One region of the Desulfosporosinus sp. FKA genome, then DNA from elsewhere that is predicted to be linked to it. Evidence: riboswitches for the same ligand, from Rfam matches in the RefSeq annotation. Region 1 holds a riboswitch; the other holds the start of a gene.
The links. Region 1 has a riboswitch for cyclic di-GMP ahead of B5771_RS18260 (helix-turn-helix domain-containing protein). Riboswitches for the same ligand answer to the same signal wherever they lie in the genome.
Positions count from the first base shown of each region.

Region 2: another riboswitch for cyclic di-GMP. It lies ahead of B5771_RS25045 (methyl-accepting chemotaxis protein); the one in region 1 lies ahead of B5771_RS18260 (helix-turn-helix domain-containing protein).

Region 1 covers NZ_NAHZ01000032.1:273,269-281,012, reverse strand. The annotation lists gene B5771_RS18280 (NAD(P)H-dependent oxidoreductase subunit E) at 1-98, opposite strand, end outside; gene B5771_RS18275 (DUF2920 family protein) at 484-1,587, shown strand; gene B5771_RS18270 (sulfite exporter TauE/SafE family protein) at 1,943-2,677, opposite strand; gene B5771_RS18265 (MarR family transcriptional regulator) at 2,840-3,505, shown strand; gene B5771_RS18260 (helix-turn-helix domain-containing protein) at 3,626-3,958, opposite strand; cyclic di-GMP riboswitch class I at 3,968-4,058, opposite strand; gene B5771_RS18255 (MBL fold metallo-hydrolase) at 4,281-5,015, opposite strand; gene B5771_RS18250 (M48 family metallopeptidase) at 5,094-6,335, shown strand; gene B5771_RS18245 (LysM peptidoglycan-binding domain-containing protein) at 6,546-6,689, opposite strand; gene B5771_RS18240 (DUF1015 family protein) at 6,771-7,744, opposite strand, start outside.
Region 2 covers NZ_NAHZ01000018.1:56,182-63,925, forward strand. The annotation lists gene B5771_RS05740 (HAMP domain-containing methyl-accepting chemotaxis protein) at 1-1,091, shown strand, start outside; gene B5771_RS05745 (PocR ligand-binding domain-containing protein) at 1,690-4,302, shown strand; cyclic di-GMP riboswitch class II at 4,508-4,591, shown strand; gene B5771_RS25045 (methyl-accepting chemotaxis protein) at 4,717-5,523, shown strand; gene B5771_RS05755 (lactate permease LctP family transporter) at 5,646-7,307, opposite strand.

The DNA.
Region 1 (7,744 bases):
TAATTTTTCCCCGAAAGCATCTGTAGTTCGAGCAGAATTTGAATAAGGTCTTCTTGAACATATCGGAACTTTTCCAAAACCTCTTCGACTTTTTTCATTTGTAATACCCCTTTGTTTTGTTCTGCAAATAAACAATAGATATTAATTCATAATTATTTACAATATTCGTTCTATTATCCGAAACACGTTTTCACTATGTAAAACAAATATTAGCTTATCGTGCTAAAAATAACAAGTATTTTTGCCAAAGTTCTAATTTGATTATTATTCACACTTTATAGTTTTGTCTGATTTCGGATTTATAGCAGTACTCAAATTTTTTACTTCTCTTATCCGCCTCAATGCCAATATGATACTCTTCAATATTAAGTATAGACCAGCCCAAATGTAATATATCCACCTTTATTTCATTAAAGTTTATCAAGTAAATTGACGATAAAGAAAGAAATCGATATTTGTACTAATATATAAAGAGAGGTTTTTATGTCAAAAGATTATGAATTCTTTATTGACGGACACCCTAGTATCTATAAAGAAAGTAAAAGGCAACTGAAAATTTATTTTAGTGAACCTGATAAAGGAGTAAATCAAGAAACAGGATTACTTCTTTTTATACCTGGTTTTGGGGGCAATGCTAGTTCCAATATATATAAAAAAATGCGATCTGAATTCTCAGACGCATACAATTTAATAACTGTACAATGCGACTATTTCGGATGGGAATTTATGCAAAGTTTCGATATCTCACAATTATCCTTTGACACGAACTATTTGAAAAGAATCTTTGCACATTCTGAAATAAATGAACTAATGCAACAGAATATTATTGATATCTATACACTTCTAAATATAAGTAAAATTTACAATAACCATTCGCTATATTGTAGTATGCCATTAAAAGAAGACCTAACAAATTTCAATGATATGGGGTTAATGCAGGCAATTGATAACATTACTGCTATATTCGTTGTGATTGATATCTTAAAACAAAATCTATTAGATTTTAATCAGGGTAAAATTATAATTTATGGCCATTCACATGGAGGATATTTAGCATATTTGTGTAATGCCTTAGCTCCATTTTTGGTCTCACATATAATAGACAATTCAGCTTGGCTAATACCCGGATATTTATTTGGTTATCGAACTGAGCACAAAATAATTAATGATGTGCAATTAAATGTTTCTTATGATTACTTTGTGAGTAAAATTCCATATGATATTGAAATAGTATCCCTTCCATTATTATATCAAAAATTTAAAAATGACTGTAAAATTATTTGCTACCATGGAGTTACTGATAATATGACAAGCTCTTCGGATAAAAAAACATTTTGTAGTGAAGTTGATAATTGTTTGTACAATGAAATAACGTTAACCGATGTAGACGGGGAAATGATAAAATCAACGGATCATGGTCTAGGTGCTGATTTTATAAAACTATTCAATTCAACTTACAAAATAATTGAATCTGCAAATGCCAAAAAAACAATACCAACTTCAATTAGTTACAAAACAAATAAATTTATTTATCAGATTGATTACAGTAGTGGGAGACCATTAGTTCATGTTTTAAATGCACATTAATTTTCCCTGATATATTTATTATCAAGGGAGCGCTCCAAGGTGATTCTGAAATTCTGAAGGTCATCGATTTTATCCATCAGATACGTCCCTTTCTTATGATTTCGTTTGGAACTTTTAAGCAATTTTACCTTTAGCTGAACGAGCTCACTTTCTCGGAAACTTCTTAAAGATCATTTGCAGAACTTGCAAAGAAGACCATAGTTATACTTTCAACAAAATAGCCAAATCATTCAATATAACCAACTACTCAGTTACCCCAATGGAGGTTAAAAAGAGTTTCAGAATTCCTATCAAGGAACCCTGAAACTCTTTTTGACTAGTTCTAATGAACTTTCTTTTGGAACAAAGTTTTAAACTAATGTATAAATTGAGCGAACATGGCCAGACCGCTGAACAAGATAACGCTTAGGCCAAATTTTTTAAGGGTCGGAAAATCAAGGCGAACGAATAACTTTTCGCCGATCCAGTAGCCTAAGAAAATGACCAGACAGGCAACCAAGACATTGAAATTGAGGTATTCCAAGTGAAACGTTTGAGCAAAATAAGACATACTTAGGGTTACGATGTTTGAAAGGAGGAAAAAGCGTGCCAGGCTGGCTCTCACCAGCTCTTTATCTTCACTCAGCGCTATCATGCATAAAACCATCGGCGGTCCGCCCAGGCCGGTTGTGGCAGTCAGAAAACCGCTTATAAAACCAAGAACAACCTTAAACAATCCTTGGCGGCGGATTTTAATCCTGGAACTTTTAGTCATGAGAATGGAACTCGCTATAAGAACAATGCCAACAAAGCCTTTTAAAAGACTCTCACTTATAACCCTCATAACATACAAACCGGGAAGTATCCCCATGATGCTGGCTGCAAAAGGGAGGATCAACTGACGGAACCTTGCTTTCCCGGCCGTTCGGCAAATCATAATTACACTGATCAGTGTTGAGGTTACCAGCGTAAACATTACGACTTCCTTTGTGTCTATAACCAAGGTAAGCAAGGGGGTCGCCAGCAAAGCATAACCAAACCCGGTCAAGGTCTGTAAAAGACTGGCCAGCAAAACAACCAGAACTATATAGAGTGTCGTCAACGTTAACACCCTAGATCATCTCCTTTATATCTGCTTGAACGCTCATGCTTTATATCATACACCAAGGAGTCTATGAAAGTCATGGTTGACAATTTAGTAAGGTACCTTTATAATTCTATTCATAAGGTACCTTACTAAATATTAATTGCTTATAGAAAGCGAGGATTAATTATGACTAACAATGAGTTAGACTTATTCGATCAATTTGTCCGCCTTGAATGGCTCCTTCACCGCTATCATCAACACAACCACAGGCACCATGGCCCTATGGGGGACTCTCATCGAGGCCAAGGCCGGGTTCTGGCACTGCTGAAGTTAAAGCCGGAAATTAGTCAGAAAGAACTCTCCGATATCTTGGATATTCGCTCCCAATCTTTGGGGGAATTGCTGGCAAAATTAGAGCGAAGCGGTTTTATCACCCGAACCCCTTCCCAGACTGACCGCCGTGTTATGGAAGTACGTCTGACGGAAGCGGGAAAAACGGTATCTGACCAAAATGAACAGCAGGGAGATCCTGAATCCTTATTCAGCTGTCTAAATCAAGAGGAGCAATCAGCTCTCAGCGACTATCTAAGTCGTATTATTGATAAGTTAGAACAGCAATTCGGAAATATTGAACCCGGAACACATTGGCATGGACATGAACATGGACATCCGCCTTTTGACGGCAGGGGTTTTGGCCCGCATTGTGACCGGAGAGGCGGTCATCCGCCCTTCCATGGCGGACAGTTTGCCCACCATTTCGGCAGAGAAGAGGGACGGTCTCCTTTTGATCCCAGAGAGTTTGGCCAAAATCCTAAGACTGAAGATAAACCAGATAGTTCAAATGAGAAATAGATTATAGTCAAATCTACTGCTGTACGCTAATAAGTTTCTGATAAGTCTCGGTATGCAGCTCTAAAAAACCAGCCCTCTGCCTACTTAATAGGTCAAAGGGCTGGTTTTTTAAGTTTTAAGTCATCGTCTTAAAGCTCTCAAACTATTTGCTTTCAAGAATCTAAAGATTAGGCCAGTCTCTTTTTTAGGAGAAATTTCACTCCTAGTTTCCAAATTAGGCTCATTTACCTTCATTCGATAGGTATGCACTAAACTATCAGCATCTAAGCCAAGAAAACGTGCATAAGAACGCAAATAGGCTATTGCGTATACTCCTCCCGGAAGGATTCCGAAGTTCCCTTCTTCTAAAGCTTGTAAATACTTCGTCCGAATTTTGGTAACTTCCTCAACGTCTTTTAACTCTATTCCTTTTGTTTCTCGGGCCTTCCGTAATTGGTGGAAGACATCATCCATATTTAAGCCTCCGGCAACCTGGCAATCATGGCAGGATCTTTCCTGCTTTAGACCCATAGCTTTGCGTCATACCTTTTCAGATATTTTGCCTTTTTTCAGAACATTTTTCGAGATAAGATAACTTAAATGGAGATTTTATGTATATTGGGAAAACGCAGTTACAGAATGTCGTAATTTTGAGAATCTTCTCCTGAAGTATTTTAACACATTTGTCAATAATTTTAAATACATTTTTACCTGAACATCGGAACTTCGGTGGCAAACGTGTCCTGTGGACACGTTCGCCGAAAACTCCTAGTCCATGCCAAATGCTATTCTACAATTAAAGAGCTAGCTGTAAAATCCGCTTTTGTACATCATTTGTAAATACGCCCCCATGGTAACAAATAACGTTATCAATATCAAATTGAGCTAGTTTCTTCACTGACGTATTCGCTTCATCAAGATCGTAAGTAGCCGAGGGATTAGGTCCCGCTAATAGACCGTCATCGGCAGTAAGGGCATCTCCGGTCACCAACGTTTTAGTTGCTTTATGATACAAACAGATATGACCGGGAGTATGTCCTGGTGTATGGATGACGATAATTCCGCCGCAATAGGGGAGTTCTTCACCATCTTCAATAGTTCTGTCAACCTTAGCTTTCGGAGGGTTGGAAAATACCGCTTGAAGTCGTTTTCGTTGTTCTTCCGGTAACGTTTCAAAGAGTTTAGATCGTTTCGCAGCATCCGCTTTAATCAGGGGCTTATCCCCTTGAATGTACGGCTTTTCAACCTCATGTGCTAATACTTCAACGTTTTGTTGTGAACAAGCCAAGATTTCCGGTAAACTACCAATATGATCAATATCTTGATGAGTTATAATAACCTTGGTCAAGCGATCAAAGGAAACCCCGGTTTTTTCAATAGCCTCCTTAATTTGTGGTTCTAAACCCGGGAAACCGGCATCTACTAGAATTACAGAGTCTTTATCCCAAAATAGTGCTGGATAAATGGTTGTTTGACGCCCCATGAGATTAACTGTCAGTTCAAGGGCTTCAACGCCGTTTGCAATTTTCAATTCTCTCAACCTCCATTGTTACTCTAATTGGATCTATAATAATAACATACAAGCAAAGTTGCAAGGAGGTAATAAAAAATGATAACGATCGGCAACAGCTTCCGCCGCATTTCTCAAGCCTGGTTCCTTCTTCTAAGTTTAACAGCGGTCTTTGCGCTTCTCTATCTCATTTCCGCCCTCTTTCCCAGGCCAATCGACCCTTCCATAAGCAAGTATTTTTCTTTAGCTTTAGCAGAGAAGGCCAGAATATACAATTACGCTCCCCGTATTGTTTATATCGTCCATTTGTGTTTGCAGATCGGTTTTTTAACCTGGCTGCTCTTTAGTACCAGAGGACGCATTTTGTTTCAGCGTGTCCGGAATCTTAGCCGAAATTATTGGGGAGTTTCCGTCCTTTCCATCCTTGCCATATGGCTTGTAAGCACTTTAATTTCTCTGCCTTTCTCATATTACAGCGGATACTACTGGCAGAAAATCTGGGGTTTTAGTACCCAAAGTCAAGTTGCTTGGTGGATTGATTATCTAAAAAATACAAGTATTGATCTTGTTCTCTCATTGGCAGGAGGGATTATTTTCTTCCTATTGGTCAATAAAATATCCCGCTATTGGTGGTTAGTCGGCTCACTGTTGTTTAGTCTTTGGCTCGTTGTGGAATATTTCTTTTGGCCCATTGTCGTATCCCCAATTTTCAACCATTTTGAACCTCTACCTAAGTCAGCCATTACTTCCATGGTTAATGAACTTGCACATAAGGCAGGATTAAACGTTGGCTCTGTTCTCGAGATGGATGCCAGCAAACAAACGACCTTTGCCAATGCCTATTTTACCGGAGTAGGCAGTACAAAACGAATTGTAATTTATGATACTCTGTTAAAAAATTATTCCCTTCCCGAGATCAAAGCTGTTATTGCTCACGAAATGGGACATTGGCGTCATAACGATGTTGCCCACGGACTTTTGTTGGGAATGGCAGGCGGTTTTATCGTTTTTAGTATCTTAACCTTTCTCTTAAAGCCATGGCTGCCCAAAAACTCCGCTAAACCACCAGAGCTCTGGGCCGCCTTGCAGCTTGCACTTATTCTCCTCCTTTTTGTAAGCAGCCCCCTTCAAAATGCCATTTCCAGACAAATGGAACGAAATGCCGATTATTTCTCCTTAGAGCTAACCGGCAACCTTCCAGCGGAAATTCAACTTCAGGAAGATTTGGCACGCAATAGTTTAGCTGATCTAGACCCTCCAGGGTTCATAGTCTGGTTTAGCTATGATCATCCGCCGACCTTAACCAGAATCCACGACCTTGAACGAGAGTATCGACCCTAATTGATTCTTTCCTTCAATTAAATATCAAAAACAAAGGCCAACATAACGGGAAGGTTGAGGTTAGGGTTAAAACTGAAAACAAAACTTTACCCCCACCGAAGCAGAGTACGGGGGACCGACTCCCACTTATAAGAAATGGGAGTCTTACGATTGGATAAAATCCCGATATAAATGCAACGTGGAGAGCTTAAACCCTCCACGTTGCAAAAATTAATGAACTCTAATTCGCTGCCCAGGATAGATATAATTTGGATTAGAAATCTGTGGATTTAAAGATATAAGTCTTCGCACACTAGTTCCATGACATTGAGCTATTTTATGCAAAGTATCGCCTCTGCGAACGTAATGATACATTAAATATCACCCTCCTCATTTTGACTACATCCCAAAATATTCCACGAGGAGTTTGTTCGGTGCTTGGGCGAAATAATTATCTTAGTCCAGTTCATGAATAAATAATCCGCTCCTGAGTTTCGGTTCAAACCAGGTCGACTTTGGCGGCATTAGTTGACCTGCATCGGATACATTAAGCAATTCATTAATAGAGGTTGGGTACATTGCGAAGGCGACCTTCATGTCACTATTGACCCTTCTTTCAAGTTCCTTAAGGCCCCTTATTCCGCCGACAAAATCAATTCTCTTGTCTGTCCGAATATCCTTTATCTTCAGAATAGGTGTCAATAGATAATTCTGCAGTAAAGAAACGTCAAGCCCCTCAACCGGGTCATCTGAGCGAATCTCCTTCTTGGCGGTTAACTTATACCAGACTCCTTCCAAGTACATCCCGAATGCAGCCTTTTCTGTTGGTTTATAGGGGTCTTGGCCAATATTTTCGATTAAAAATGATTGACTCACAGCGTTGAGAAACTCTTCTTTCGTATAACCGTTTAAATCTTTGACCACACGGTTGTAATCTAAGATCATCAACTGGTCATGGGGAAACAGCACGGAGAGAAAAAAGTTAAACTCCTCTTCTCCGGTATAATTGGGATTGGCTTCTCTTCGTTTTAGTCCGACTTTTACTGCGGAAGCCGTGCGATGATGACCATCCGCGATATAGACACTTTCGATCTTTCTAAATTCTCTTTCGAGCTTTTCGATATCAGTCTCGTTAGCAATTTTCCATACTGTATGCTTAATTCGGTCAGGAGCGATAAAATCATATATTGGCTTTTCCCTTTTTATTTTCTCCACTATGTCATTAATAGTTTTTTGGGAACGATACGCCAAAAATATTGGACCGGTCTGAGCATTGCAACTATCCACATGATTGATGCGGTCAATTTCTTTCTCTTCCCGCGTTTTCTCATGCTTTTTGATAACGTTATGCAGATAATCATCAATCGAGGCACAGCCAACAAGACCCGCCTGGGAACGGCCGTTCATCGTTAACTCGTAGATATAGTAAC
Region 2 (7,744 bases), on a different contig from region 1:
CTTTTCTAACTTCGAGACCCCTAAGACATGCCGTCGATTTTGCCGATACACTGGCTAAAGGTGATCTGACACCAACTTTAAGTAGTCTTACGAAAACAGACGAAATAGGGAAACTATGCCAGTCACTTGGTACAATGCTTGAAAATTTTCGCTCATTAGTTGAAAATATTTCCTATGGAGTAAAAACGTTCCAGGAATCATCTCAAACTTTGGGAGAACGTGTAGAAGTAACCGCCAGTGCTGCAAAGCAAATATCTCAATGTATCGATGAGTTAGCCCAAGGATCACAAAACCAAAGTCAGGATAATAATCTTCAGGCTATTCTTTCTACGATCGAGAAGATGTCTGCCGGAATTGAACAAATTGACCAAAGTGTATCTCTTGCGGATCAAGCTTCCACTCAGGCGCTGACCTTAGCCAATGAAGGAGATCAAGCGATTACCGAAACAAACGTCCAAATGCTCCACATTCATCATACTGTTGATGAGACTGGTACCATTATTTCCGAACTCGGTGAAAAATCCAGCTCAATTCAAACAATTGTCGCAACCATTAAGGCCATATCGGACCAAACTAACTTACTGTCCTTAAATGCAGCTATTGAAGCCGCACGAGCAGGGGAACATGGTCGTGGTTTCAGTGTTGTAGCCGATGAAGTCCGCAAACTGGCGGAGCAATCAAACCAATCCAGTGTTCAAATTGAACAGATCATACTGGATATTAAACATAACGTTGACAGGGCTATTGCCAGCATGACAGCAGAAAAAGACGTTGTTCGTAATGGAGTCAAAATAATTGAAGAAGCTCAAAAAACATTTAATAAGATTATGGAAACGACGCAGATAGTCAATCGTCAAGTTAAGGAAGTAGCTCAATTCGCCCGAAATATTGCTGATAATTCGCATGATATCTTTTCCAAAATAGAACAGGTTGGTGCCATTATTAAAGAGACTACCCTTAAAACAGATGAAGTGGCTTCGAGCAGTTTAGAACAAATGAAAGCAATGATGGAAATCAATACTTTGACTGAAGAGCTTCAAGCAGCCTCTCGGTCACTGCAAGAATCAACAGAAAAGTTTAAATTAGAATAGTAGTGCAAATGCCTTTGGCTATTTGCACTCAACAACGTCTTGGTAACGACACACTTTTTTGCACATAGGGCATACAACATTCTTCGAATTCTTGGGTTTCCCCCTATAATTGAACGAAACGGTGATTGTTGTCATTCTACGAGATATAGAAGCCCATTTGTTCGATTTACTAACCTGTCCACAGTTAGGACACAAAAAATACGGAATCTCTAAATTATCCGTCAAATCATTACAACCTTCCTTCAAATGCGTTGCCTATATTCATCTTACAAGTAAGGGGTTTTCAATACGGGTTTATAATCTAGAGTATTCAGTTAAGATTTCTGCGTTACTAAATTTTTTGATTAAATTGCTTAAACATTAAAAGCCGTCCCACAGCAGGGCGGCTTTTAGTTCTCTCATATCTTGTCTTTAGCTTAGTAATTTCTTGTGCAAATGTCGAAATAACTCGAAAATTACATGTTGGAAAACTTAAAATTTTAAAGTATTATTAACAAAAGTGTAATTATATGAGATATTGTTATTCACAATGATATCAGGAGAGCGAAGTTTAGTAATTAAAAACATCGGTTGTTTTCTAAAGAAAGAGGTGTTATGGATGAGCAAGCGGTTCACATCTGAATGCTTAAGTAAATTTACTGAACTCTTTGATCTCAATGAAATACAAAAGCTACAAGATTTGTTTTCTGCTGCTACAGGTGTGGCATCTATCATCACTGAGCCCGATGGGACTTCTATAACAGCGCCAAGTGGTTTTTGTGATTTGTGTAAAGAAATAAGGAACACTGAAAAAGGTCTATATAACTGCCAAAAATCAGATTCGGTTATCGGGAGTCCCAGAGAAGACGGACCTAATATTCAGCGATGTTTAAGTGCCGGACTACTTGATGGCGGAGCAAGCATTGTTGTTAATGGAGTACATATTGCTGACTGGCTGATTGGACAAGTTCTCGAAGAAGATTCTGAAAATACTGACTTGATTAAATATGCAGATGACCTTAATATTGACCGGGATATATATCGAAATAAATTAGCTAAAGTCAAACGCATGTCTAAGCAGCAATTCGAAAACATCTGTGATTACCTTTATCTAAATGCACAATTGCTCTCCCAGTATGCGGTGAAAAATATTTCATTGGTTCAAGAGATTAATAGCAAGATCAAGAATGAAGTAACGATTAAGAATCTTAATATTGAACTTGAAGTCGAGATCAAGAAAAGAACTGATGAATTAATTATGACAAACAAAATGCTCGAAGAGTCTAATGCAGAGTTAGAAGAAATTAATGCGATACTTGAAGAAGAAATTATCAAACGTCAAAAAGCAGAAGATGATCTCAACAAATTAAATGAAGAATTAGAGGCGAAAGTAGCGGAGCGTACCCATCAACTCCAAGAATTAAATGCTATTTTGGAAGAAGAAATAGCAGAAAAGATACTTGCCGAAGACAAGTTAAAAAAAGAGAGAATTTTCACAGATGCTTTATTTGACAGTGCGCCTGGTATGATTTATTTGTACGATGATAATAGCAAGTTAGTGAGATGGAATAAGAAACACGAGGAGCTAACTGGGTATTCTTATCGCGAATTAAATAACAGACATATAATGGATTGGTATCAGAACGATTTGGAAAGTCAAACCGCGGTCATAAAAGGTATAGAAATGGTAAACAAAGAGGGCTATGGAGATGCTGAGGCAAATTTGCAAAAAAAGGACGGCACTACAATACCCATGTACTTAACAGCTAGTTTGGTGAGCATTGATGACCGACAGTATTTTGCTGGAATAGGGATTGACATGACTGAGAGAAACCAATTATTAGAAAGACTAAAAAAATATGAGATTCTGGCTGAAAAGGCACACGATGCAATATGGTTCCTTGATATGGAAGGAAATATTCTTGAAGCCAATAACACTGCGATGAGAATATATGGTTATACACAAGAAGAATTTTCATCCTTAAATGTTTCTGATTTGAGACATTTTTACAACCCTTCAGCTATTATAGCTCAAATGGAAGCAGCTGATAAAGATGGTATTACTTTGGAAACTGTTCATTATCGCAAGGATGGCACGCCATTAGATGTCGAAGTAAGCACACAAGGAGCTTATTTAGGATCTGAACGGGTTCTTCTCAGTATTATAAGGGATATCTCTGATCGAAAGAAGCGAGACAATGAAAATCAGTATTTAAGTTATCATGATGTATTAACAGGTCTTTATAACAGACGATTCTACGAAGAGGAGATAAAGCGGCTAGATACAAAAAGAAACCTCCCAATTTCTATTATCATGGGAGATGTTAATGGTTTAAAGCTCGTAAACGATGCCTTTGGCCATGATAAAGGAGACGAGCTTTTACAGAAAGCTGTAATAGCCATTCAAAACGCTTGTCGAACTGGTGATATAATTGCTCGATGGGGGGGCGATGAATTTGTAATTCTTTTACCTAAGGCTAATAAAAACGAAGCAGAAAACATTGTCAATAGAATAAAAAAACATTGTCGGTCTTTGAGTGTTAACTCAATACAAGTCAGCATTTCATTTGGGTGGGAAACTAAGAAGAGTGCCGCAGAAGATATATTAAAGGTTCTGAAAAGTGCTGAGGATTCAATGTATAAAGTTAAAATTGTTGAAAACGAAGGTACGAGGAATAATCTGATTAACACTGTCATTAACACCTTACACGAAAAAAACCCAAGGGAAGAACAACATTCCAAAAGAGTTAGTGAATTATGCCAGTATATAGGGAGAGCGATGGGTCTATCTGAAATTGAAATAAGAAGACTGAGGGTTGCCGGTCTGCTTCATGATATAGGAAAAATTGCTATCGAAGAAGGCATACTTAACAAACCGGGGAAGCTAACTGAAGCTGAGTTGGAACAGATAAAGAGCCATCCCGCTATCGGCTATAGGATAATAAGTACATCATATGAAATGTTAGAGTTGGCAGATTATATATTGGCACATCATGAACGATGGGATGGGAACGGTTATCCTAAAGGGTTAAAAGGAGAATCAATACCGAGGATTTCAAGAGTTATTGCTCTGGCTGATAGTTATGATGCTATGATAAGTACTCGCCCCTACAGAGATGCCCTCACTAAGGAACAGGCTTTATATGAAATTCAAACAAATTCCGGAAAACAGTTTGATCCTGACATCGCCCAAGTTTTTTTGAAAAGTTTGCAAAAAGGTTTGAATTTCTAGAAAGTTATGGAATAGGTATTTCGAGACCATCATTATCAATTTTCATTACACGCTTCATCGAATGATAACGTGGAGCGCGTTTGCAATTGTGATCTTAGAAAGAGTTTGAACGCAACAAAAGTAATTTTTACATATGTGACCTTTTGCGACAAATTTCATGACATTTTTACGATATAATACACGTGGTTATACAGCAAGTTTCTTATAATGACAAGGAATTTATGAAGCATGCATCGTAATTGGGCGCTTGATACATGTGGAAAAAGTAGCGCAACCGGCCTAGTTTATAAATTATTTATAAACTAGGTTTTTTTGATTTTTGAATTATAAGTAACTTAGCGAAATTTAACAGTAGTGAGTTAGTGGGTTGTTGTATTTGTGTAAATTATCCAGAGAATATGGAGGTCGTTAACAATGAAACTTAATTCATATCTAGAAATTGCCAGCGAATTACAGGATCTCTATGATGCGGAAACAGCTATAACACTGTTAGATACAAAAAATGTGATTGCCGTTTATCCTGGGCCGCATTTAGATTTGAATCTAAAAGTAGGGGATCAAGTACCTAAAAATACTGTAACTGATGAAGCGCTCCATTCAGGTACTCATATTGTGAAACGTATCCCAAAAGAAGTTTTAGGCATACCGTATGTTGGCATAGCCCATCCAATACAAGAAAATGGAGATACCGTTGGTTGTATTACAGTAAGTATATCAACCGAGCATTATGATAAATTACTAGAGGCAGGTCGGGAAATTCTTACAGCTGCAGAGGAAATATCTGTAGTCTCAGAAAGCCTTACTGCCACTTCAGAAGATCTTGATGTAACAACTAAAGCTATGATTGATGAAATTGACAAAGTCACTCGAGAAGTTGAGCATACGAACAAGGTAACAGAAAAAATAAGCAAAATTTCAGTCCAAAGTAATATTCTTGGTATCAATTCATCGATCGAAGCGGCTCGTGCCGGAGAATATGGTAGAGGTTTTACTGTGGTTGCAAATGAGATAAGAAAGCTTGCCGAAACTACGAGAAATTCAACTTTCGAAATAGAATCTGATCTAAGTGGAGTTCAAACATCTGTTAATAATCTAGTTAAATCAGTTAAGCAACTAGGTAAAATGACTGAATCTCAAGCCAGTGCAGCTTCAGAACTTTCGAATGCCTTATTGCAAATTACACAAATGGCTGAAAAACTAGTAATGATGGGTAATGTCTAACCTTAACTACAGTCCTGTATTTATCCAGTTTTCAGACCCCCACTTCTTGTTCACTTGCTTTTTATCAAATTTAAAGAAGACTGTCCTATCAAAAAGAACAGTCTTCTTAGGCGAATTGAATGTTATTGAAGTGCAAGCGTTACGTGGGGTAACATACCGGGGAAAACGTAGGCCTGAAGTAAAATGATTATGCCGACAACAACCACAAATCCGAGAGAGTGTTTAAAGGTGAAACGGAACAAACTTGATTCTTTACCCACTTGATTGGTACCAGCTGCTGCAACGGCCAGAGATTGAGGCGAAATCATTTTACCCATAACACCTCCCGAACTGTTTGCGGAGACTGCCAGAACTGGGTTTAAGCCTAACTGCGAAGCAGTTGTCATTTGCAGTTTGCCAAACAAGGCGTTGGAAGATGTGTCCGAACCGGTTAAGAATACGCCCAACCATCCCAAGATAGGAGATAAGAACGGGAAGATTTTTCCGGTGGAAGCGAACAGTAAACCAAGTGTAAAGGACATTCCAGAGTAGTTTGCCAGATAAGCGATTCCTAATACGGAACCCATCATAATAATTGGATAGAGAAGTTGCTTGAATGTCGCTCCAAAAACCTTGATTGTCTTTGATGGCTTCAATCCGAGGATAAAGGAAGAAATGATAGCAGCTAAAAGAATAGCTGTTCCTGCGGCAGAGAAGAAATCCCATTCATAGTTCGCAGGATAAAGAGTAGGTTTGGGAACGATCGGTGCTGCTTTATAAATTAAGCCATCAAGACCAGGCCAATGTTTAATGTTGATAAACCATCTCAGGTCTTTAGCTACAAAATCTTTGAAAGCGGGTACTCCCCAAATACCAACAAAGATGGTTAAGATAATAAACGGTGTCCAAGCTTTTAAAATTTGAGCTCCAGTATATTTGACAGCGGTACCTGATTTAGTATCTTTTTCATGCGGGAAACGCCAAATAGTTTTTGGCTTCCAAACTTTGAGGAAAGCTGCTGTGCAAACAAGAGATACAAGAGAAGAGATGATGTCTGGAAGATAAGCTCCTAAATAATTAGAGGAGAAAAATTGTGTTATAGCAAATGAACCACCCGCTATAAGAACAGCTGGAAGCACTTCAACGGTTTTCTTCCATCCAGCCAACACAATGATAAGGTACATTGGAACTAAAATAGAAAGGAATGGTAATTGGCGTCCAACTGCTTGGGAAATAACATTGGCGCTTATTCCTGTAACTGAACCTGCGGCAATGATTGGGCTGCCAATGCCACCGAATGCAACAGGAGCAGTATCTGCGATTAAGCAGAGGCCGGCAGCATATAGAGGTTCAAACCCTAAACCTATAAGGATAGCTCCCGCAATAGCAACCGGTGCACCAAAACCTGCTGCACCTTCTAGGAAGGCACCAAAGGAAAAAGCAATTAACAAGGTTTGAAGTCGACGGTCATCCGAGAGTGATGCGATTGATGATTTTATGACATCGAATTGCCCAGCTTCAACGACCAAATTATAGAGAAATACAGCCGAAAAAACAATCCAGGCAATCGGAAAGAGGCCGTTGAAAACACCCAGGATGCTGGCGGAAATCGCCATTGAAACGGGCATTTTGTAAACGATAACAACATCTAGAATAGTTAATATAAGAGTGGTTACACCAGCAATGTGACCCGTCATTTTTTTAACGGCTAAAGCCCAAAATAGATAGAGGATAGGTACTGCAACAGCGAGTGAAGTAAAACCAATACTACCGGCTAATGCTGAATAATTCTGTGTCCAAGGCATCGAAAACCCCTTCCTTCTTATCAAGCTTGTCAAATGGTTAGTTAGAATATTAGTGCGATTGCGATTAGTTTCTCGTTCCGCCCCGAACATGGAGGCCTGTCACTTACTCCGGCATAAAATACCTTAGTTAAAGATTGGATCCCCCCCTTTAGAATTAAATTAAGAATTTAATGAAAAGAAATTATATATAAATTTTAACTGCTTTTGTGCAAATTATCAAAAAGTTTATTTTTTCACAAATATTCGACATGATACTTAAAGTATGATAGAATATACGACAATATTTGCAGAACGTTCCATACAGTGAAACGAAAAATGACTTGATCGCTCTTTCTTCATAATATAGAACAAGAACTGTTTAACCTGGATGTTCCATTTTCAAGAATCGATACGGCACGAAGAGTTACTACCCATCAGCGGCGATTACAACGATAACT